Regions from separate parts of the Enterobacter sp. PL_is379 genome, predicted to be linked through region 2. Evidence: predicted binding sites of a transcription regulator. Region 2 holds the regulator's gene; the other holds the start of a gene.
The links. The regulator Fur, encoded in region 2, represses iron uptake genes when iron is present. The targets are predictions, from matches to a motif close to ATAATAATGAGAACNACTATCAA.
Positions count from the first base shown of each region.

Region 1 (11,970 bases), on a different contig from region 2:
CCGGGGCTGATTATCGCGTTGATTCTCGGTCTGGCCGGTGGCGTCAGCCTGGGACCAGAGCATCCGATTATGGCGGTCAACATTGGCCTGGCGGTTTTCCTCGGTTCACGCATTTTGCCCCGCGTCGGCGCGCTGGACTGGACCATTCTCGCCTCCGCAGGCACCATCGGAGCGCTTTTCGGTACACCCGTCGCTGCCGCACTGATCTTTTCGCAGACGCTCAGCAGCAATAACGACGTCCCCCTGTGGGATAAACTCTTTGCGCCGCTGATGGCCGCCGCCGCCGGGGCGTTGACCACCAGCCTGTTTTTCCATCCTCATTTTTCACTCTCACTCCCCCACTACGGCCAGATGCAAATCGCCGATATTTTCAGCGGCGCCATCGTCGTCGCTATCGCCATTGCGCTGGGGATGGTGGCGGTATGGTGCCTTCCACGTCTGCACCGGCTAATGCATAGACTCAAACACCCGGTGTTAATTCTGGGGGCTGGCGGTTTGATCCTCGGTATTTTAGGGGCAATCGGTGGGACGGTGACGCTGTTTAAAGGTCTGGACGAGATGCAGCAGCTGGCCTTCAGCCAGGTATTTAGCGTCTCCGACTATCTGCTGTTTGCCGTAATCAAGCTGGCAGCGCTGGTGGTGGCGGCCGCCTGCGGTTTCCGCGGTGGACGCATCTTCCCGGCGGTCTTTGTCGGCGTCGCGCTGGGGCTGATGCTGCACGAACATGTCGATGCGGTGCCGGCGGCGATTACCGTCTCCTGCTCTATTCTGGGACTGGTTCTGGTGGTCACGCGCGACGCGTGGCTCAGCCTGTTCATGGCGGCGGTAGTCGTACCGGATTCGACGCTTTTCCCTCTGCTTTGTATCGTGATGTTGCCCGCCTGGCTCCTGCTGGCGGGCAAACCGATGATGATGGCCTGGCGAAACGACAAGTAGTCAGGCGTTATTGCGCGCTTCCAGCGCTCTGGTAAGCGCCCCCAGCAGCGGTGGAATATCTGCTTTTGGCAGCATCACCTCAATCAGCGAGAGCCGCTCGTGGTGCGCCACTTTTTCAAGGACGTCCGCCAGCTGCTCCGCTTCACTGACCCGCCAGCACTGGGCCTGAGGATCAAGGCTCAGTGCCTGCGGGATTTGCGTCCAGTTCCATAGCGCAATGTCGTTATACCGCTGCTCCGGCCCGTGGATCGCCCTTTCTACCGTGTACCCTTCGTTGTTAAGGACCAGAATGATGGGGTGCTGTTTATCCCGCAGCATTGAGCCTAGCTCCTGAATGGTGAGCTGCGCCGCGCCATCCCCCGTCAGCACAATCACACGCCGGTTCGGGCAGGCCGTTTGTGCGCCAAATGCCGCCGCCAGCGTATAGCCAATCGATCCCCACAGCGGCTGGACGATAAAATTCACGTCAGCCGGCAGACGAAGGTCGATCGCGCCGAAGGCCGAGGTGCCCTGATCCGCAAGAATGATGTCCCCCGGGCGGATAAACGTCTGCAACGTTTGCCAGAAATTCGCCTGCGTCAGCGAGCCATCCGGCTGCGGGTAGGCCATCGCGCTTTGAGAGGCCGGTACCGGCGTATCGTGTACGTGCTGTTTACACAGCTCCACCAGCGTTTCGATTGCCTGGAGCATGGGGATGCCGGTAAACCAGATATCACCGACGCGTGAGGCGTGAGGCTGAACTTCTATCGTTTGAGCCGGGGTAAGCTGATGCGTGAAGCCGGCGGTCAGGGTATCGGTAAATCGCGTGCCGATGCACAGCACGGTATCCGCCCCTTCAATCGCCTCTTTTACCGCGCCGGCGCTCGCCGAACCGCTGTACGTGCCGTAAAAACCGGCGTGACGCTCGTCAAATATGCCTTTACCCATCAGCATAGTGGCGTGCGCCATCGGCACGTCCTTGACCCATTTCTGTAGCGCATGCTTCAGGCCATGGCGCAGGACAAGGAAATCGGCCAGCAGCGCAGTACGCTTGCTCCTGGCAAGCCTGTTTTCTGCGGCATCCCGGAACGCTTTCAGACAGGCGCTATCGGCATGCGCGTGCCGGAGCGTGAGAGCGTTTACAGGCGGTGTGGCGGCCTTTTTAGCCACGTCGGCGGGCAGCATCAGATAGCCGGGACGACGTTCCCGGAGCATGGTCGTTAATACCCGGTCGATTTCATAACAGGCGTTTTGTTCGGTCAGGATCGCCTGTGCAGCGGTGATCGGTTCGCTCATATGGTAAAAATGACGAAACTCACCGTCGCCCAGCGTATGGTGCAGCAGCTCACCTCTTTGCTGTGACGCCGTACCCGGCGCACCCACAATATGCAAGACCGGAACGTGCTCGGCGTAGCTGCCCGCAATGCCGTTCATGGCGCTTAACTCTCCTACGCCAAATGTCGTCAGCAGCGCGGCGAAGCCCTTACATCGGGCATATCCATCAGCGGCGTAAGAGGCGTTTAACTCGTTGGCACAGCCCACCCAACAGATATCCGGGCTGTCTATCACATGGTCGAGAAACTGCAGGTTATAGTCGCCCGGCACGCCAAACAGATGATCGGCTCCACAATCTGTAAGACGGTCCAGCAGGTAATCGGCGACGCAGTATGGGGTACGCATAAACAGGTATCCTTCTAATGTTTTGACCTCACCTTGAGTATTAAATAAGCGTGATGGCTGTCCAGAATTGGCGATAAGAAGACCATGGAAAGAATGCTTTACAAAAAAGGCTGCGCTATGCTGCTTTTTTTCACGTAGATGTAAACGCATACACTGATTTTTTACTTCAGCGCCAGAGGTTAAGAAAATGGGTTATCAGCCGGATAAAAATCGTTACGGGACAATGGAGTATCGCCGCTGCGGGCAAAGCGGGCTCAGGTTGCCCGCCATCTCGCTTGGGCTGTGGCATAACTTTGGTGACGCCACCCTTATCGAAAACAGCCGTCAACTTTTACAGCGTGCGTTCGATCTGGGCATTACGCATTTCGACCTTGCCAACAACTATGGCCCGCCGCCCGGATCCGCGGAACGTAATTTCGGCCGTATTTTGCAGGAGGATTTCCTGCCCTGGCGCGATGAGCTGATCGTCTCCACCAAAGCGGGTTATACCATGTGGGAGGGGCCTTACGGTGACTGGGGATCGCGCAAATATCTGCTGGCAAGCCTCGATCAAAGCCTGAAGCGCATGGGGCTGGAGTATGTGGATATCTTCTATCATCACCGGCCAGATCCGGAAACGCCGCTGCAGGAAACCATGAAAGCGCTTGACCATGTGGTGCGCCAGGGAAAAGCCCTGTATGTCGGGTTATCCAACTACCCGGCGGTTCTGGCTCGCCAGGCGATTGATATCCTTAATGACCTCGGTACGCCCTGCCTGATCCACCAGCCGAAATACTCCCTCTTTGAACGTGCGCCGGAAGCGGGACTGCTGAACGTGCTGCAGGAAAAAGGGGTTGGCTGTATTCCCTTCTCGCCCCTGGCCGGCGGGCAACTGACCAACCGCTATCTGAACGGCATTCCGGCAGACTCACGCGCGGCAAGCGGCAGTAAGTTCCTTAACCCTGACCAGATAACCGAAGAGAAGCTGGAGAAGGTTAGAAAGCTGAATGCCATGGCGGAAGAGCGCGGCCAGAAGCTGTCCCAGATGGCGCTGGCCTGGGTATTACGCCATGAGAATGTGACGTCAGTACTGATTGGGGCAAGTAAAGCGGCGCAGATTGATGACGCCGTGGGCATGCTGGCAAACCGCCATTTCTCTGCGGAAGAACTGTCCCGTATAGAAGGCATTCTGAACAGCTCAAAATAGAACCACTTTTAGCAAAAAGTGCTCTCCCTCAGGAATTCGGAGTTGAGGCGATGAAACGAGGCTTTACCAACTCGTAAAATTGCGTTAACAGGCCCCACAAAGGCCCCGATCGTGAAGGAGAAAGAGTATGTTCAGGTCACTGATTCTTGCAGCGGTATTACTGGCTTCAGCCCCGCTGATCGCCACTGCGGGCGAAATCACCCTGTTGCCATCAGTAAAATTACAAATTGGCGATCGTGATGACTACGGCAGATACTGGGACGGTGGCTACTGGCGCGACCGTGACTACTGGAACCGTCACTATGAGTGGCGCGGAGACCGCTGGTGGAAACATGATAACGGCAGACACCGCGGCTGGTATAAAGACAGCGCCTACGAGCGTGGCTACCGTGAAGGGTGGAACGATCGTGATGACCGTCGCGGCGGCTGGGGTCGCGGCAAAGGTCACGGACATGGCCACCACGGTCATGACGACTAACAGCAAAAAGGAGCCTCACGGCTCCTTTTTCTTTTAGAGTCCCAACGCTGTGCCAATCAGCAGCCACAGGTTCAGCGCCACCACCACCACCACGATGGCCCACCCGGTCCGTTTCACCAGCGTTGAGTTGACCAGTTCACCCATCAGGTTTTTGTCGCTGGTAAAGATCAGCAGCGGCACCAGCGCCAGCGCGATACCAAAGCTCAGCAGCACCTGGCTCATGACCAGAATTCGCGTGGGGTCGAGCCCCATCAGAATCACAACAAATGACGGCAGCATGGTGACGGAGCGACGCACCCACAGCGGAATATGGAACCGGACAAACCCCTGCATCACCACCTGGCCTGCCAGCGTGCCCACCACCGTGGAAGAAAGACCGGCAGCCACCAGGCTAAGACCAAATATCGTGGCGGCAGCATGGCTCAGCAGCGGCTCCAGCGTGAGATACGCCTGGTCGAGATCGGCAATACCGGTGTGACCGTTAAAGTGGAAAGCGGCAGCTGCGGTAGCCATCATCGCCAGATTGACAAACCCGGCGATGGTCATGGCGATCGCCACGTCCCATTTGGTGGCGGAGTAACGCTCTTTGCGCGTCCCACCGTGGAGATGCTGCGTCAGCGAGGAGTGCAGGTAAATCACATGCGGCATGATGGTCGCCCCCAATACCCCGGCGGCCAGGAACACCGCTTCCGAGGTTGGCAGGCTTGGGATCGCCATCCCTTTAGCGAGCTGCGCCAGATTCGGCTGTGAGAAAATCAGCTCGACGATATAGGCCGCCGCGACAAACAGCAGCAGACCGCCAATGACCTTCTCCAGCGGCTTTTGACCCCGACGCTGTAGCATCAGGATCAGGAACGTGGCAATCCCGGTGAGTACCGCCCCCTGCAACAGCGACACGCCCAGAATCAGCTTAAAGCCGATCGCTGCGCCGATAAACTCAGCGAGGTCAGTGGCCATAGCGATGATTTCCGCCTGGATCCAGTAGAGCCAGACGGCCGGACGCGGATAATGGTCGCGAATTTGCTCCGCCAGGTTTTTGCCCGTGGCAATCCCCAGCTTTGCAGAGAGCATCTGAATCAGCATCGCCATCAGGTTAGCCCAGACGACCACCCACAGCAGCTTATAGCCGAAGCTGGCCCCGGCCTGAATATTGGTCGCAAAGTTACCTGGATCGATATAGCCAATGGCAGCGATGAACGCAGGTCCCATTAATGCGAACCGCAACTTGCGCGCGGCTCTGCCACTGCTACCCTCTACGCGACTGTTTGTCATTTCTGCCTCTGAAATATAGCCTTTGCTATGTTTAATGCTATCAAAATGAGAATGATTATCAAGTTCATTTGTGAAGTTTACAGTGATTTCTCTGATAGCTTTGAACGATAGACGGGCGGGTAAGTGGGGCGATCTAACAGAAACTGAAATCGCGCGCGCTTTTGTGAAGACTAGCACACAAACTTAACTTTTCACTCATTTACCTAACATAACAAAAATGTATTGTGGATCACTATTTTTGAGACTCGTCACAGGATGTAACTATAGTGTGTCCTCGATCTCGTTTTCTTTTCGCTTGTTACATAGAATGTGCACGAAAATTAAACCTGCCTCATATTTGGAGCAAATATGGACCGCGTCCTTCATTTTGTCCTGGCACTTGTTGTCGTTACTGCACTTGCATTGCTGGTCAGCACAGACCGCAAAAAAATTCGTATCCGTTATGTTGTCCAGCTGCTGGTCATTGAAGTTTTACTTGCGTGGTTCTTCCTGAACTCCAACGTAGGCCTCGGCTTCGTAAAAGGCTTCTCCGAAATGTTCGAAAAACTGCTCGGATTCGCCAATGAAGGGACCAACTTTGTCTTCGGTAAAATGAACGACGAAGGTCTGGCGTTCTTCTTCCTGAAGGTTCTCTGCCCAATCGTCTTCATCTCCGCACTGATCGGTATTCTGCAGCACATCCGCGTTCTGCCGTTCATTATTCGTGGAATTGGCTTCCTGTTATCCAAAGTGAACGGCATGGGCAAGCTGGAATCCTTTAACGCCGTCAGTTCCCTGATCCTCGGTCAGTCTGAGAACTTCATCGCGTATAAAGATATTCTCGGCAAAATGTCCCGCAACCGCATGTACACCATGGCAGCAACCGCAATGTCTACCGTTTCCATGTCTATCGTGGGCGCGTATATGACCATGCTGGAGCCAAAGTATGTTGTTGCGGCGTTGGTTCTGAACATGTTCAGCACCTTTATCGTTCTGTCGCTGATCAACCCGTACCGCGTTGACGCCAGCGAAGAGAACATCCAGATGTCAAACCTGCACGAAGGCCAGAGCTTCTTCGAAATGCTGGGTGAGTACATTCTGGCCGGTTTCAAAGTGGCGATTATCGTTGCCGCCATGCTGATCGGCTTCATTGCGCTGATTTCTGGCCTGAACGCCCTGTTCGCCGCGGTGCTGGGTATCTCCTTCCAGGGGATTCTGGGCTACATCTTCTACCCTGTTGCATGGGTGATGGGTGTTCCGGCTCACGAAGCGCTGCAGGTGGGCAGTATCATGGCAACCAAGCTGGTTTCTAACGAATTCGTTGCGATGATGGATCTGCAGAAAATTGCCAGCACGCTTTCTCCGCGCGCGGAGGGCATTCTGTCCGTGTTCCTGGTCTCCTTCGCTAACTTCTCGTCCATCGGGATTATCGCGGGTGCGATTAAAGGTCTGAACGAAGAACAGGGTAACGTGGTTTCTCGCTTTGGCCTGAAGCTGGTTTACGGCTCTACGCTGGTGAGCGTCCTGTCTGCTTCCATCGCGGCACTGGTACTGTAACGTTTACCGTTAAACAAAAAACCGGGAGCCTGGCTCCCGGTTTTTTTATGCCCGCAACTCTTCCAGCGGTTTGGGTTTACCTATCAGGTAGCCCTGCAGGTAATCCACGCCGAAGCGAAGCAGCATCTCCCGCTGCTCAGGTGTTTCTACATATTCCGCCACAACGCACAGCGATTTCGTCTTCGCCAGATTACACATCGACTGGACGATCATCGCATCCATATCGTCGGTACAAATGTCTTTAACAAAACAGCCGTCAATTTTAATGATATCTGCCTGCAGGCGTCTGAGACGCTCGTAGTTGGCGTAGCCAGTACCAAAATCATCAATGGCAATCCGGAAACCGTAATCCCGCAGCTGCTGAATATTGTGGATGCTGCAGCCAGAGTTTGAGAAGGCCTGCTCTTCGGTGATCTCAATCACGACGGCCTGCGGCGCAACGCCGTAGCGTTCAAAGAGCGCGCAAATCTCGTTCGCCACCTCTTTTTGCATCAGCGTGAGCGGCATCAGATTGACGGAAAAACGGGCGCCAGCCTGCGTTGCAGGGTGATCGCGCAGCCACACCAGTAATTTTTCCATGACGCACATATCAAACCGATGGCTGAGGTTGAACTGGGCAATCAGCGGAATAAAGCGGTCAGGGGTGAAGATCTCGCCCTCGCTCTCCATACGCGCCAGGATTTCGTAATACCCGCTCCCGTCCGCCTTCTGGATCGGTTGCGCGTATAAATGGAACTGCCCCGCCTCAAGGGCATGCTTAATTCGCGCCAGCATCAGGACACGCTCTGTCGTTTGGCCTGATGCCGCCTCAAGGCTATTTGTGAGCGCGAGAACGTTTTGCTCTCCGCAGGCCTGCTCTGCCAGCCAGCTCAACTGTCCCAGCGTGTGATGCAGCTTTTCGCCGTTTTCGACCATTCCCCAGGACGCGCCAAATTCAATATCCAGCCCGGTGTTGTTCCAGAAAATCTTACGGCTGTTCAGCCGATCGACCATGTGCTGGAGACGCTCGGCGGTTCCCGGTCCCAGTAATACCAGCACCAGTTCGCTTCCCGGAAGCTGGAAGAGCGTCTCATCTTTCTGCAAAAGCGGCTGTAGCGACGTGGCGATCGTACGTTTGCAGTGGACCCGCATGATAATCCCGTAGTGGCGGCTCAAAAACTCCAGGTTATCCATACGCAGAATGCACACTTTGGCTTCCGGATGAATCTCGAGGTAATCCTCCAGCGCACGAATATTGGGCAAACCGGTCAGCGGATCGGTCAGCGCCCTGCCCTGCCAGCCCCGTTTCAGCCACTCGCTGCGCTGGTAAATTCGTGACATGTAAAGCAGACAGATAGCAAAAGAGATAAGCACGGACAGGATAAAAGAGAGCGAATGGCCCGATTCCACCCCGTTAAGGAAGTTGTAGTTGTAGGTCAACAGCAGGAGCGCGGATGCAGCCCACAGCAGAGAGATAAGCGCATAGCTCAGGCGGCTTATCGCTAAGGTAAAAAGAATAAAAATCAGCGGCATCAAGTAGCCCGCAATGACCGGTGATTCAAAAGGACCACATAAAATGACGAGAATGAAGCCTAAAAGCATCAGCCAGACAAAAATAAATAATAGATTCTTGTGATTAAACACGGGCTTCACGCTTCGCCGCCAGAAGGTCATGGCATAACGAGGATTAATTATCATTCTTAATGGGTAATAGAACATCATGGTAAAAATCAATGCCGCACATATCAGGCTTTGTATATCCACAACGTTATAAATTACCGTTCCTTCGCCGAAAAAGGTGGAAATAGTCACCGGAAAATCAAACAAATAGCCTGCCATATACATCGACAGTTTAATACCTAATGGCACAATAAAACCGAGCCAGAATATACGTAGCCCGATGTGCTTGTTAGGGATGCTGTGACGCCAGCGCTTGCCCAGCATGAGGCGCAGCAGGCCGCACGCCGCAAACAGCGCAAAGGTCTGACAGAACAGTAAAACTGAATATTGTAGCGGTGCTAAATTAACATAAAATAAATTAGTGACAGTAAAACCTAACACAATGGGAAGAATTGCCCTGCGCCCAAATAGCAGAATTACTGCCAGCATAACGCTTAGCGGTAGCCATGCTAAATAAACGTCGTGACCATTAACCATTGCGCGGGGGGAGAGATAACGGGAGACAGGTACCGCAATCAGACAAAGTGTCAGGGCAATTATAAATATCTTTACATTATTGTACGTTTTTCTATTCATTAAGCTGATGAGTATATTATCCGTTCGAATCATTGACCGGGTGGATAATAGGTTTATTAATTGCACGAATCAAGTTCAAGTCTATTTATAGACTGCTTTATTGATGTCGATTGAGGTGAGGTACGAGAATACCTTCTTTTTGATAACAAAATACGGGAGAGTGTGTTACAAACACATAAAAAAAACCCTCGTCTTTTGACGAGGGTTTACAATTTTGGTGGAGCTAAGCGGGATCGAACCGCTGACCTCTTGCATGCCATGCAAGCGCTCTCCCAGCTGAGCTATAGCCCCACATGTTACTTTACTAACCGCACTCTGTTGGGTTCAGAGTTTGGTGGAGCTAAGCGGGATCGAACCGCTGACCTCTTGCATGCCATGCAAGCGCTCTCCCAGCTGAGCTATAGCCCCATCGTAAAGCTGTCATGTTGACGGGCGGCATAATATGAATTCCGCTGCGGAGTGTCAACGGCAAAATCAATTCAAGCCATTCAATCGCCGAAAAATCATGCAAATGAATCACTTTGCGAGCCTGCTCGCAGTCAGGAGTTAAGCCTGTCACGTTTTCACGTAAAACGGTGCTATAAAATGAGCCGTTAATTAACCCCACAGATATTCAGGAAATTGCATGATCAAGGAACGAATGACGCCAGAAGAGTTAGCCCTCCTCACTGGCTATAGCCGCCAGACCATCAATAAATGGGTACGCAAAGAGGGTTGGATTACATCACCAAAGCCAGGCGTCCAGGGCGGGAAAGCGCGCCTGGTGCATGTGAACGAAAAAGTCCGTGACTTTATCCGCAGCGCACGTCGGGCAAGTGAAACGTCCGAACTGCCGGAAGGCACCAGCCATGACGGTTCGCTTCACACCCTACTCCTGACGCTGGCCAATGAAATGACGCCGGAAGAGCAGAAGCAGATGACATCGCTTTTAATGCGGGAAGGGATTACCGGATTGTTGCAACGTTTAGGGATTCGCGATCAGAACTGATATGAAAAAATTACGTAGCAAAATGACCACGGAAGAGCTGGCGGAGTGTTTAGGCGTGGCCAGACAAACGGTTAATCGCTGGATACGCCAGCAGGGGTGGAAAACGGAAGGACTCAACGGCGTAAAGGGGGGTCGGGCTCGGCTCATTCATGTTGATGCGCGCGTGAAGGAACATATTATAAGCCTCCCGGCGATCCGTAACCGTCAGGCGGTTTACCATCTCGCGGAGGCAACGTCTGCCTATAATGGACCCTCTTCAAACCTGTCTCCGGGCATTATTGAGACGCTGGAGAGTATGACTCCGTCAGAGCAGAAGCGTCTGGACGCTTTATTGAAACGCGAGGGTATACACGGTTTTCTTACACGTCTGGGTATCGCGGAAAAAGAGGCATAAAAAAACGGCAGGTTACCCTGCCGTTTTTGTAGACGTGATTACTGCTGATTTTCACGTTCAGCGATGAAGTCCAGCGCCTTGTTAATGCGCGCCACGCTGCGTGATTTGCCGATGGCATGAACCGTTACGTCCAGCGCCGGAGACTGACCCGCACCGGTCACCGCAACGCGCAGTGGCATACCGACTTTACCCATGCCGACTTCCAGCTCGTCTGCCGTTGCCTGAATGGCGTGATGCACATTCTCAGCGGTCCACTCGGTGAGTGCAGCCAGCTTATCACGCACCACTTCCAGCGGCTGACGCGCAACCGGACGGAGGTGTTTCTTCGCGGCGTCCGCGTCGAACGCATCAAACTCTTCATAGAAGTAGCGGCAGCTTTCGGCAATCTCTTTCAGGGTTTTGCAGCGCTCGCCGAGCAGTTTCACCAGATCCGCCAGCTCAGGGCCAGTGCGGGTATCAATATTTGCCTGCTCAATGTGCCACTGCAGATACGTCGCCACATATTCTGGCGGCATGGTATTGATGTAGTGATGGTTCAGCCACAGGAGCTTGTCGGTATTAAATGCGCTCGCTGATTTGCTCACAGAGCTCAGAGAGAACAGTTCGATCATCTCTTCGCGGCTGAAGATCTCCTGATCACCGTGGGCCCAGCCCAGGCGCACCAGATAGTTCAGCAGCGCTTCCGGCAGATAACCGTCGTCACGATACTGCATGACGCTCACCGCACCGTGACGTTTAGACAGTTTTTTGCCGTCATCACCGTTGATCATGGAGACGTGCGCATAAACAGGCACCGGCGCGTTCAGTGCCTTCAGGATGTTGATCTGACGTGGCGTGTTGTTGATGTGGTCTTCACCGCGCACAACGTGGGTAATTTCCATATCCCAGTCGTCAACCACAACACAGAAGTTGTAGGTTGGGGAACCATCGGTGCGACGGATGATCAGATCGTCCAGCTCCTGGTTGCTGAATTCGATCGGGCCACGGATCTGGTCGTCAAAGATCACCGAGCCATCCTGCGGGTTAGCAAAACGCACGACGCAAGGTTCATCAGCAGCATGCTCGCTGTGGTCGTGGCGGCAGCGGCCGTCATAACGCGGCTTCTCACCGTTCGCCATCTGCTCTTCGCGCAGCGCATCCAGACGCTCTTTTGAGCAGTAGCACTTATACGCCGTGCCCGCGACCAGCATCTCATCAATGACGGCGTTATAGCGGTCAAAGCGTTTGGTCTGGAAATACGGGCCTTCGTCCCATTCCAGATTCAGCCAGTTCATCCCATCCATAAT
Region 1 is NZ_JBVPGT010000029.1:142,167-154,136, forward strand. Features, by position in the region: gene AC0TOY_RS13175 (ion channel protein) at 1-936, shown strand, start outside; gene ipdC (indolepyruvate decarboxylase) at 937-2,595, opposite strand; gene mgrA (L-glyceraldehyde 3-phosphate reductase) at 2,783-3,781, shown strand; gene AC0TOY_RS13190 (DUF2502 domain-containing protein) at 3,909-4,259, shown strand; gene AC0TOY_RS13195 (Nramp family divalent metal transporter) at 4,293-5,531, opposite strand; gene AC0TOY_RS13200 (NupC/NupG family nucleoside CNT transporter) at 5,880-7,067, shown strand; gene AC0TOY_RS13205 (sensor domain-containing phosphodiesterase) at 7,113-9,302, opposite strand; tRNA gene AC0TOY_RS13210 (tRNA-Ala) at 9,518-9,593, opposite strand; tRNA gene AC0TOY_RS13215 (tRNA-Ala) at 9,635-9,710, opposite strand; gene AC0TOY_RS13220 (YfeC-like transcriptional regulator) at 9,928-10,290, shown strand; gene AC0TOY_RS13225 (YfeC-like transcriptional regulator) at 10,292-10,684, shown strand; gene gltX (glutamate--tRNA ligase) at 10,723-11,970, opposite strand, start outside.
Region 1: AC0TOY_RS13195 (Nramp family divalent metal transporter) is a predicted target of Fur. The motif match lies at 5,571-5,593, and genes of this name have one in related genera.

Region 2 (11,970 bases):
TTAGCCGTTTTCTGCGCGCTGCGCTGGAAGGAGACGGTCTGCGCGTTCATGATGCGGGTACGCTTCAGCGGGGTTTAATTGAAGCCGCTACCCGCAAGCCGGACCTGGTGATCCTCGATCTTGGCCTACCGGACGGTGACGGCATCGATTTTATCCGGGAAGTCCGTCAGTGGAGCCAGATGCCGATCCTCGTGCTCTCCGCCCGTACTGAAGAGACGGATAAAATCGCGGCGCTGGATGCCGGGGCGGATGACTATCTGATTAAACCTTTTGGGATCGGCGAACTACAGGCCCGCCTTCGCGTGGCGCTGCGTCGCCACAGCGCAACCACACCTGCTGACCCAACCTACACGTTTGGGGATATCCGGGTTGACCTGGCCGCGCGGCGCATTGTGCGCGGCGATGAGGAGATTCACCTCACGCCGATAGAATTTCGCCTGCTCGCCGTACTGCTCAACAACCACGGTAAGGTACTCACCCAACGCCAACTGTTAAGTCAGGTGTGGGGACCCAACGCTGTGGAACATAGTCATTATTTACGCATATATATGGGACATCTTCGTCAGAAACTCGAAGTCGACCCCGCTCGCCCTCGCCATCTATTAACTGAAACCGGTATCGGTTATCGGTTTATGCTTTGAATAACTATTCATTTTATTTCTAAATAAAACTTAATCCCTCAGAAAATATTTCACAAATAACCCATACGTTATTTTTACGGGTTATTTTTGCTCATTTAAAACATTGATAACACAACCCATTAACGCACCATCAACAAATCAGAATTTTGATCTGCGATATTCATCTAAAACGAATATTTATTTCTGATTTGATCGATTATCGGTGATCTACCTCACGGTTAATCGCCTTTTCCTGGATAAAATGACCATGCTTTCAATTACTGAAAGGAAAATGAATCATGGAAAACAACAATCGTTTAATGCCCCATATAAGGCGGACAACACATATCATGATGTTTGCCCACCGAAACTGCTTTGACTTTCATCTCTTTAATGCCCGGTAGTCCTTCGACTTCTGGCGCACTCGCTTACAGGTCATCCTGAAACACCTTATTTTACAGGCTATTGCCTGTGAACTCGTGCGCTCATTCATTTTGATTCAGACTCATCCGCACCGGGCGGACTGAATTTCAATCATCAAAAAAGCAATTCACTGATTTAAATCAGCGGCCACCCTTTGCTTTTTTTTCCGGAAAATTATCGATTTCTTTCTTGCAAGAAATCGAGGGACGTTTATTACCTAAAATAAAGAGAGAAAGATGAAAAGTTTAAAAATCGCAGCCAGCCGTGCCTGTCCGGATTGCTTTACCACCCAGCGTGAACTGGTGGATGTCCGCGCTTCTGATTATATTGATGTTGCCGCCATTGTTCTGGCGGTAACGGATATTGCCAGCGGTATCCTGGACGAAATAGAAGCCACCGGTTTTGGCATTCCTGTTTTTGTCGCGACGCATAAAGAAGAGATCATTCCGGCAGACTATTTATCGCGCATTCATGGCGTATTTGAGTATTCAGACACCAGCAACGACTTTTATGGACGCCAGCTGGAAGCAGCAGCCCTGAAGTACGAAACCCAACTGCGCCCGCCGTTTTTCCGCGCCCTGGTCGACTATGTGAAGCAGGGTAACAGCGCGTTTGACTGTCCTGGGCATCAGGGCGGTCAGTTCTTCCGCCGCCATCCAGCCGGTAATCAGTTTGTCGATTTCTTTGGTGAGACGCTTTTCCGCTCCGATCTGTGCAACGCCGACGTCGCAATGGGCGATCTGCTGATCCACGAAGGCGCACCGTGCATTGCCCAGCAGCATGCGGCAAAAGTCTTTAATGCCGATAAGACCTACTTCGTGCTGAACGGCACCTCGTCATCCAACAAAGTGGTGCTTAACGCCCTGCTCACCCCGGGCGACCTGGTGCTGTTCGACCGTAACAACCACAAATCTAACCATCACGGTGCCCTCCTCCAGGCTGGCGCAACGCCGGTCTATCTCGAAACCGCGCGTAACCCGTACGGCTTCATTGGTGGCATTGACGCCCACTGCTTTGAAGAAAGCTATCTGCGCGAGCTGGTAGCAGAGGTGGCGCCGGGCCGTGCACGCGATGCGCGTCCGTTCCGTCTGGCGGTGATCCAACTGGGTACCTACGATGGCACCATCTATAACGCCCGTCAGGTGGTGGATAAGATTGGGCACCTGTGTGATTACATCCTGTTTGACTCAGCCTGGGTGGGTTACGAGCAGTTTATTCCGATGATGGCCGACTGCTCGCCGCTGCTGCTGGAGCTGAACGAAAACGATCCGGGGATCCTGGTCACCCAGTCCGTGCATAAACAGCAGGCAGGCTTCTCCCAGACCTCGCAAATTCACAAGAAAGACAGCCATATCAAAGGGCAACAGCGCTATGTCCCGCATAAGCGGCTGAATAATGCCTTTATGATGCATGCCTCCACCAGCCCGTTTTATCCGCTGTTTGCCGCGCTGGACATTAACGCCCGTATGCATGAAGGCCAGAGCGGCCGCAACATGTGGATGGACTGCGTGGTGAACGGTATCGAAGCGCGCAAGCTGATCCTGGAAAACTGCCAGTATCTGCGTCCCTTCGTGCCGGAGACGGTGGATGGCCGTCCGTGGGAAAGCTGGGATACGGCGGAGATTGCGACCGACCTGCGCTTCTTCCACTTCGTACCGGGTGAAAACTGGCACGCTTTTGAAGGCTACGCAGAGCATCAGTATTTTATCGACCCATGCAAGCTCCTGCTGACCACGCCGGGCATTAACGCCCGCACCGGGGAGTATGACGACTTCGGCGTGCCCGCCACTATCCTCGCCAACTTCCTGCGTGAAAACGGCATCGTGCCGGAAAAATGCGATCTCAACTCGATCCTGTTCCTGCTCACGCCTGCGGAAGATATGGGCAAACTTCAACAGTTGGTGGCCCAGCTGGTGCGCTTCGAAAAACTGCTCGAGAGCGATGTTCCGCTGAAAGAGGTCCTGCCTTCTCTCTACAAACAGCATCCGGAACGTTACGCGGATTACACCCTGCGCCAGATCTGCCAGGAGATGCATGACCTGTACGCCCGTCACAACGTGAAACAGCTGCAGAAAGAGATGTTCCGCAAGTCTCACTTCCCACGCGTGATGATGAACCCGCAGGACGCGAACTACGCCTATCTGCGCGGTGAAGTTGAGCTGGTCTCCCTGCGCGACGCGGAAGGCCGCATCGCCGCCGAAGGCGCACTTCCTTATCCGCCGGGGGTGCTGTGTGTTGTCCCAGGGGAAGTCTGGGGCGGTTCCGTGCTGCGCTACTTTGCCGCCCTGGAAGAAGGCATCAACCTTCTGCCGGGCTTCGCGCCGGAGCTGCAGGGTGTGTACGTCGAGGAGTGTGAGGGCCGCAAACAGGTTCGCTGCAATGTCATCAAACAACCCGCCGCTCAGCCCGCGCTGCTGAAAGGAGAGAAATTATGAGTAAGTCCAATAAGATGGGCGTGGTGCAGCTGACCATCCTCACCATGGTGAACATGATGGGCTCCGGGATTATCATGCTGCCCACCAAGCTTGCAGAGGTGGGTACCATCTCTATCATCTCCTGGCTGGTGACGGCAGTCGGTTCAATGGCGCTGGCGTGGGCGTTCGCCAAGTGCGGGATGTTCAGTCGTAAGTCAGGCGGGATGGGGGGCTATGCCGAATACGCCTTTGGCAAGTCGGGCAACTTTATGGCCAACTACACCTACGGCGTGTCGCTGCTGATCGCCAACGTGGCGATTGCCATCTCCGCCGTAGGTTACGGTACGGAGCTGTTTGGCGCGACGCTCAGCCCGGTACAAATTGGGCTGGCGACCATCGGGGTTCTGTGGATCTGCACCGTAGCTAACTTTGGCGGCGCGCGTATCACCGGACAGCTCTCCAGTATCACCGTCTGGGGCGTGATTATCCCGGTTGTCGGCCTGTGCATCATCGGCTGGTTCTGGTTCAGCCCGACGCTGTACGCCAACTCCTGGAACCCGCACCATGTGCCGTTCTTTACCGCTGTGGGCTCTTCTATCGCTATGACGCTCTGGGCTTTCCTGGGGCTGGAATCCGCCTGCGCGAACGCGGAAGTGGTGGACAATCCTGAAAAGAACGTGCCGATTGCGGTCCTTGGCGGAACGCTGGGCGCGGCGGTGATCTATATCGTCTCGACTAACGTCATTGCGGGCATCGTACCGAATATGGATCTGGCTAACTCCACGGCGCCGTTCGGGCTGGCCTTCGCGCAGATGTTCACTCCGGAAGTCGGGAAAGTGATCATGGGTCTGATGGTGATGTCCTGCTGCGGTTCACTCCTTGGGTGGCAGTTCACCATCGCACAGGTGTTTAAATCCTCCGCTGATGAAGGTTACTTCCCAAAAATCTTCTCCCGCGTGACCAAAGCCGATGCGCCGGTGCAGGGCATGCTGGCGATTGTCATCTTCCAGAGCGGATTGTCGCTGATGACCATTAGCCCGTCGCTAAACAGCCAGTTCAACGTGCTGGTCAACCTGGCGGTCGTGACAAATATCATTCCGTATATTCTGTCGATGGCGGCGCTGGTGATTATTCAGAAAGTCGCGAAGGTGGATCCACGCAAGGCGCGTGCGGCGAATATCGTGGCGCTGATTGGCGCGATTTACAGCTTCTACGCGCTCTACTCATCCGGTGAGGAAGCGATGCTGTATGGCGCGATGGTGACCTTTATGGGCTGGACGCTGTACGGTCTGGTGTCACCACGGTTTGAATTGAAGAACAAGCACAGTTAGGTAAAAGCAAAACGGCAACCCAAGGGTTGCCGTTTTTATTGTTTTCTCCCTCTCCCTGTGGGAGAGGGCCGGGGTGAGGGCATCAGCCCGCACCCAAACCGCACTTACGCGTTTTTCAGCACTTCGCTGACAATCTCTACCGCTTCTTTCTCAATCTGCTGACGGTGCTCAGCGCCGAGGAAGCTTTCGCAATAGATTTTATACGCATCTTCCGTACCGGATGGACGCGCGGCAAACCAGCCGTTTTCGGTCATCACTTTCAGCCCACCAATGGAGGCACCGTTGCCCGGTGCCGCCGTCAGACGCGCGGTGATCGGGTCACCTGCCAGGGTGCTTGCGCTGACCATCTCCGGAGAGAGTTTGGACAAGGCCGCTTTCTGAGCTGACGTCGCGCTAGCCTGAATACGGTTATAGCTTGGTGCACCAAAGCGTGCCGCCAGATCATTGTAATGTTCCTGCGGGTTTTTACCGGTGACCGCGGTGATTTCCGCCGCCAGCAGGCACATGATGATGCCGTCTTTATCGGTTGACCATGGCGTGCCGTCGAAACGCAGGAAAGAGGCCCCCGCGCTCTCTTCACCACCGAAACCAAAGCTGCCGTCGTGCAGACCGTCAACGAACCATTTGAAGCCCACCGGCACTTCCACCAGCTTGCGGCCCAGCGCCTCGACCACGCGGTCGATCATCGCCGAGGAAACCAGCGTTTTACCGACGGCCACCTCTTTTCCCCACTGCGGACGGTGCTGGAACAGGTAGTTAATCGCAACCGCCAGATAGTGGTTCGGGTTCATCAGCCCGGCAGGAGTGACGATACCGTGACGGTCATAATCCGGGTCGTTCGCAAACGCCAGATCGAATTTATCGCGCAGCGCCAGCAGGCCCGCCATTGCGCACTCGGAAGAGCAGTCCATGCGGATCGCGCCGTCTTTATCCAGGTGCATAAAGCGGAAGGTCTGATCGACGTGATCGTTCACGATGGTCAGATCCAGCTTGTAATGCTCGGCGATACGCTTCCAGTATTCGATACCAGAGCCGCCCAACGGATCCACGCCCAGCTTCAGGCCGGCTTTCTGAATGGCCGCCATATCGACGATATCCGCCAGCCCTTCCACGAACGGCTGAACCAGATCCTGCTCTTTCACGTGGCCGGACGCCATGGCCGCATCCAGAGAGATGCGCTTCACGCCTTTCAGGCCGTCAGCCAGCAAGGCGTTCGCACGATCTTCCACCACTTTGGTGACATTGGTGTCGGCCGGGCCACCGTTAGGCGGGTTGTATTTGATGCCACCGTCTTCCGGCGGGTTGTGGGATGGCGTGATAACGATACCGTCAGCCAGCGCGCCACCTTTTTTGTTGTGTACCAGGATGGCGTTAGAGACCGCAGGCGTTGGGGTGAAGCCATTGTTCTCCTGAACAATGACATCGACGCCGTTTGCAGCCAGCACTTCCACAACAGAGATGAACGCCGGTTCAGACAGGGCATGGGTATCTTTCCCCACGTAGCACGGACCGGTAACGCCGTTTTTAGCGCGCTCTTCCGCAATGGCCTGAGCAATGGCCAGAATGTGCGGTTCGTTAAAGCTGTGGCGCGCCGCGCTGCCGCGGTGACCAGATGTACCAAACTTCACTGCGTGTTCTGCGTTGCCCACGACCGGCTTCAGCACGTAATACTGCGCGGTCAGCTGAGCGACGTTAATCAAATCGCTTTGTTGTGCAGGTTGGCCTGCACGGCTGTGATTTGCCATTACCGGGTCCTTCTGATGCAAGGGTTAAATTGTACCGCAAACCTTTTCAATCAATTCCGCCGGGAACTGCATGGACTGCATGATGTGTTCAATCATGCTGCACTTGCGGCCCGTATTGGTATTGGTGATCACCCAGTACGGGGTGCCAGGAACATGTTTGGGTTTGGTTTGATTGCCATTTTGCAGCAGCGTCTGCTCGTCGCCCGCGAAATAGACGCGAGTACGACCGTGCAGCGACTCGGTCGCTTCAGCAAACGCTTTGTTATCCAGTGAATAAAGTGTAGACAGCACCAGCATAAAGCGGTTAACCGCCTTTTTCTGTTCCGCATATTCATCGGAGAGCAGCAGCTCGCGCATCGCGCGCACTTTATCTTTTGCCGGCGTCACGGCAGGTTTTGCTTGTGCAACAACGCTCGGCTGAGACACGACATCTTTGGTGACTGGGGTAGCAGGCTGTGAAGCGGCGGAAATTTTAAGCATGCGCCGTAAAATGTCGGACGCGCTCTCCCCGATATGCCGCGTCTGGCTGGCAATATACTGATAGAGTTCGTCATCAACTTCGATTGTTTTCATCTTAATCCAGTGCGATATCTTATCTGAATACAAGTCATTGGGATTATAAGGTCAAATCCCAACAGCGGATAGCGTCAAACCAGGTTGGCGGCAAAAGTCAGATTAAACTGGAACCTTGCAGCCGGGCGGCAGAATGGTCAACATGATACCCTAACCTGACATACGTAAAAAAAGAACTTTGCCATGAAATTGAATACCCGAGCGCAAACTGCACAATCGCCGAACAATAATTCTCCCATCGTACTGGTTCACGGGCTTTTTGGCAGCCTGGATAACCTGGGCGTGCTGGCACGCGATCTGGTTACCGACCACGATATTTTACAGGTCGATATGCGCAATCACGGTCTTTCCGGGCGTTCCGACGAGATGACCTACGCGGCGATGGCGCAGGATCTGCTGGATACACTGGACGCACATAGCCTGCAGAAGGTAACGCTGATCGGGCATTCAATGGGTGGTAAAGCGGTGATGGCCCTGACGGCACTGGCCCCGGACCGTATTAGCGGCCTGGTGGTAATTGACGTCGCGCCCGTGGATTATGACGTCCGTCGTCACGACGAGATTTTTGCCGCCATTAATGCGGTCACAGAAGCGGGTGTCGCGACACGCCAACAGGCGGCTGCCGTCATGCGTGAGCATCTTGATGAAGAAGGCGTCGTGCAGTTCCTGCTGAAGTCGTTTGTTGACGGGCAATGGCGTTTTAACGTGCCGGTGCTCTGGGACCAGTACAACAACATCGTGGGCTGGAAAACCGTCCCCGCCTGGCCGCACCCTACCCTCTTTATTCGCGGCGGAAACTCGCCTTACGTAACCGACGCATACCGCGACACGCTGCTGGCCCAATTCCCGCAGGCTCGCGCCCACGTTATTGCCGGTGCCGGGCATTGGGTGCATGCGGAAAAACCTGACGCCGTGCTGCGCGCCATTCGCCGCTATCTTGCTGATACTGCAAATTGATTAAAAAGAAAGCGACTGGAAGGCTGCAGGCGTCCAGTCGTTGGCGTGCCGTTTTTGGTGATGTATGATGGCGCGCTTATCGCCCGGGCATTAGCAGGGCGGCGTGTTTCCCCCGAAGTCTCAGAATCATGGCCAAAGAACAAACGGACCGTACGACACTAGATCTGTTCGCGAATGAGCGTCGCCCGGGACGACCCAAGACGAATCCGCTTTCGCGCGATGAACAGCTGCGTATCAATAAACGCAACCAGCTTAAACGCGATAAAAATCGTGGGCTTAAGCGTGTCGAACTGAAGCTTAACGCCGACGCCGTCGATGCGCTGAACGAGCTGGCCGACGCGCGAAATATCAGCCGCAGTGAACTCATTGAAGAGATGTTGATCGCTCAGCTTGAAACGTTACGCGGCCAGGCATAAGTCTGAAAATCCCCTTTATCGCCCTTTTCATGTAGCACAGAGTGCAGTCCTGCGCGATAGCTGTTTCCGCAGGGTTGCCAGTTCTGCTATTATTGCCCTTATCCGTGGCCGAATTGCGCCACCATACTATTAAGTTTCAAGAGGTTATTTTACTCATGGCAATCATCGGCATTTTCTTTGGCAGTGATACCGGCAATACTGAAAATATCGCAAAAAACATTCAAAAACAGCTCGGTAAAGACGTTGCTGATGTGCATGACATCGCCAAGAGCAGCAAAGAAGATCTGGAAGGCTATGACATTTTGCTGCTGGGTATCCCAACCTGGTACTACGGTGAAGCCCAGTGCGACTGGGATGATTTCTTCCCGACGCTGGAAGAAGTCGACTTCAACGGTAAGCTGGTCGCCCTGTTTGGCTGTGGCGATCAGGAAGACTACGCCGAATACTTCTGTGACGCGCTGGGCACCATCCGCGACATCATTGAGCCGAATGGCGCGGTTATTGTAGGCCACTGGCCGACCGCCGGTTACCACTTCGAAGCGTCTAAAGGCCTGGCCGATGACGATCACTTCGTGGGTCTGGCCATCGACGAAGACCGTCAGCCAGAACTGACCGCCGAGCGTGTTGAGAAGTGGGTGAAGCAGATCCGTGAAGAACTGCACCTGGACGATATTCTGAACGCCTGATTATTTCGCGGCGCAACTGCGGTTGCGCCCATGCCCCAGGTCAAACCGATTAAATTAATCGCTACAATCTTTTAACTTTTTCGCCCAGACCTGTACAATGTCTCCCTGATAAAATGTGGTTTTCCATTGAGCAAGTTTGTTGGTGATACCCCATTTTTATAAGCATATTTTGCCTGAGACTTGCAGTTTTCATTTAGCCATGGCAGTTCTATAATGAGACGCATTATCCCAGGTGCATTTTCTGTCACTTCCTACAGAAGTGAATCGTTTAGCAACAGGACAGATTCCGCATGACTGACAACAATACCGCATTAAAGAAGGCTGGCCTGAAAGTTACGCTTCCTCGGTTAAAAATCCTTGAAGTGCTTCAGGGTCCAGACAATCACCATGTCAGTGCGGAAGACCTTTATAAACGTCTTATCGACATGGGTGAAGAGATTGGGCTGGCTACCGTCTATCGCGTGCTGAACCAGTTTGATGACGCGGGCATTGTTACCCGTCATAATTTCGAAGGCGGTAAATCTGTTTTCGAACTGACCCAGCAGCAGCACCACGATCACCTGATCTGCCTCGATTGCGGCAAGGTCATTGAATTCAGCGATGATTCCATCGAATCACGCCAGCGTGAAATCGCCGCGCGTCATGGCATCCGCCTGACCAACCACAGCCTGTACCTTTACGGTCATTGTGCTGAAGGCGATTGCCGCGAAGACGACCACGCGCACGACGCGAAATAAACAAGTGTTCATACTCTGAGCCAGCCGTAAGGTTGGCTTTTTTTTGCCTAAAAAAATGCCCGGTGGCGCAGCGCCACCGGGCATGATAACAGCGAGTTACTTACTGTTATTGCTTCGAATTTCTTTCCAAATCTGGTCGCAACGCTTCGCCACTTCCTGATCGTTACCGGTTTTACGCGCCTGGATACAGGCCTGGTAATCCATTACGCGGACATTTTCCTGCGTCGCGAACTGCTCATGCGCTTTCTCTTTCTTCAGCACGTTTAGCACGCTCTGACAGGCTTCAATTTTCTCCGGCGAACCTTCCGCAGTATTAATGCAGGCGCTATACGCCTCCTTCAGACGGGAGTCCTCTTTTGGTGCCTGAGTCTGAGCACACGCCACCAGCCCTGATGCCAGCAACGCGACGACTACGATTTTTTTCATCATATACAGTCTCCATACCGGCGGGACTCAGCCCGCCAGTGCGTTTATCAGAAGATGGTGAATGGGGCGATAACCATGAATTTCACGTCACGTTCATCCTGGAAGATGTTGCCGTAACCGCCCGCATAGCTCGGGATATCGGAGTGGTTGTCATACTGGGTGAAGTGCAGTTTGAACATCGTGCCTTTCGCGCGGCCATCCTGCAGGGTATAGATTGCATCCAGACTGTAGGAAGACTCTTTCAGACGATAGTTGGGATCGTAGTAAGCATCCGGTGTTGCCATGTCGGCAGGTTTTGCGTCCCAGGCGTAAGCGTAAGAAGCGCCCACCGCCCAGCCAGGCAGGTTCCAGTTTTTCAGATCGTACATTGCACCGAAGAAGACCGCTTTCTCGCCGTCGGCGTTGAAGTCTGAGCGGTTATCCCACCAGATATCAAGACGGCCGTTGGAGGAGGCGTAGGTCGGAGTCATACGCTGCAGGAAGTAGCCCTGCTGCCCTTCCGCCTTCACCCATGTGCCTTCCAGACGCAAATCAACCTGGCCAACCTTGTAGCCGAAGGTGAGTGCCTGCAGCCACGCGGTGCCGTCATAAATGTCATTGACCCCACCGTTACTGACTTTATCGCGCGTACCGTAGAACTGGTAGCTGGTACTCAGCGGGCTACCCGCGACATCAAACTTATAGCTGGCCTTGGCAAAGTACTGATCGATATAGCCTTGTGCCTGACCAAATGCCGCTTCAAGCACCAGATCGTTTTTGAAGTCGTATTTCGCGCCCAGCGAGTGAAGGTAATCGACTTTGGTTTTTTTATCGTTCTGGTAGAACTTGTCCATCTCGATGTGCCAAGGCGCTTTGTACTCGTTGGTCCACATATAGGAGAAGCTCAACGCACCCGCATCACCGTAGTCAAAGTTAGCCCCCGCTTCCGCACCCTGATAGGTACCCGGCATAAAGCTCCAGTGTGGCGCTAACAGAGTCTGGCCAGTTGGCTGAATATAACCGCCGCGCGCCCATACCGGACCGTATTTAAATTTCGCCGCGGCTTTGTAAAGGCTTATACCGCTCTTATCCCCGGACCAGTCTTCATCATAGGCTTTGTTGCTGGAGGAGAAGGCGATTTCGTTCGGGTGGCCGCTGTCGCCGTTTTCCGCCATTTCAATCGCGGTGAACGCAGCAATATCCAGACCGAACATATCCGCGGCATAGCCTGACTGGAAGTCCAGGTTGGCGTTCCAGGTGGAGTGAGAAAGGTTGGTTTTGTATTTATCTTCAGTGACGTCTTTACGGTCACGCTCACGCTGCCAGTAATAAATACCGCCCGTGAGGGTAGAATCTTCGATGAAACCCGCTGCTTTTGCCTCTGGCGCAATCACCAGGCCCGACATTGCTGTCACACCGGCAATAGCCAGCGCCAGCGCACTACGTTTGCCACTGAACGTACGCATAGATTATTCCTCTTTGACGAATTAAAACGCCTGAAACGGCGTAAATAAAAAAGACCAAATGGTCAGGGGTAGTTTTAAATACCCTCGAATTAACTACCGTCTTTAGGTTATTTTTCGCGACGCGAATTATCAATGCTTTTTAGCGGACAAAAGTCAGGATTATGACGAAGTGCACATAATTGGTAGTGCTTTGTAAC
Region 2 is NZ_JBVPGT010000033.1:131,144-143,113, reverse strand. Features, by position in the region: gene kdpE (two-component system response regulator KdpE) at 1-641, shown strand, start outside; gene speFL (leader peptide SpeFL) at 920-1,024, shown strand; gene speF (ornithine decarboxylase SpeF) at 1,280-3,478, shown strand; gene potE (putrescine-ornithine antiporter) at 3,475-4,788, shown strand; gene pgm (phosphoglucomutase (alpha-D-glucose-1,6-bisphosphate-dependent)) at 4,893-6,533, opposite strand; gene seqA (replication initiation negative regulator SeqA) at 6,558-7,106, opposite strand; gene ybfF (esterase) at 7,290-8,063, shown strand; gene ybfE (LexA regulated protein) at 8,192-8,479, shown strand; gene fldA (flavodoxin FldA) at 8,635-9,165, shown strand; gene fur (ferric iron uptake transcriptional regulator) at 9,456-9,902, shown strand; gene chiQ (ChiQ/YbfN family lipoprotein) at 9,999-10,328, opposite strand; gene chiP (chitoporin ChiP) at 10,376-11,773, opposite strand.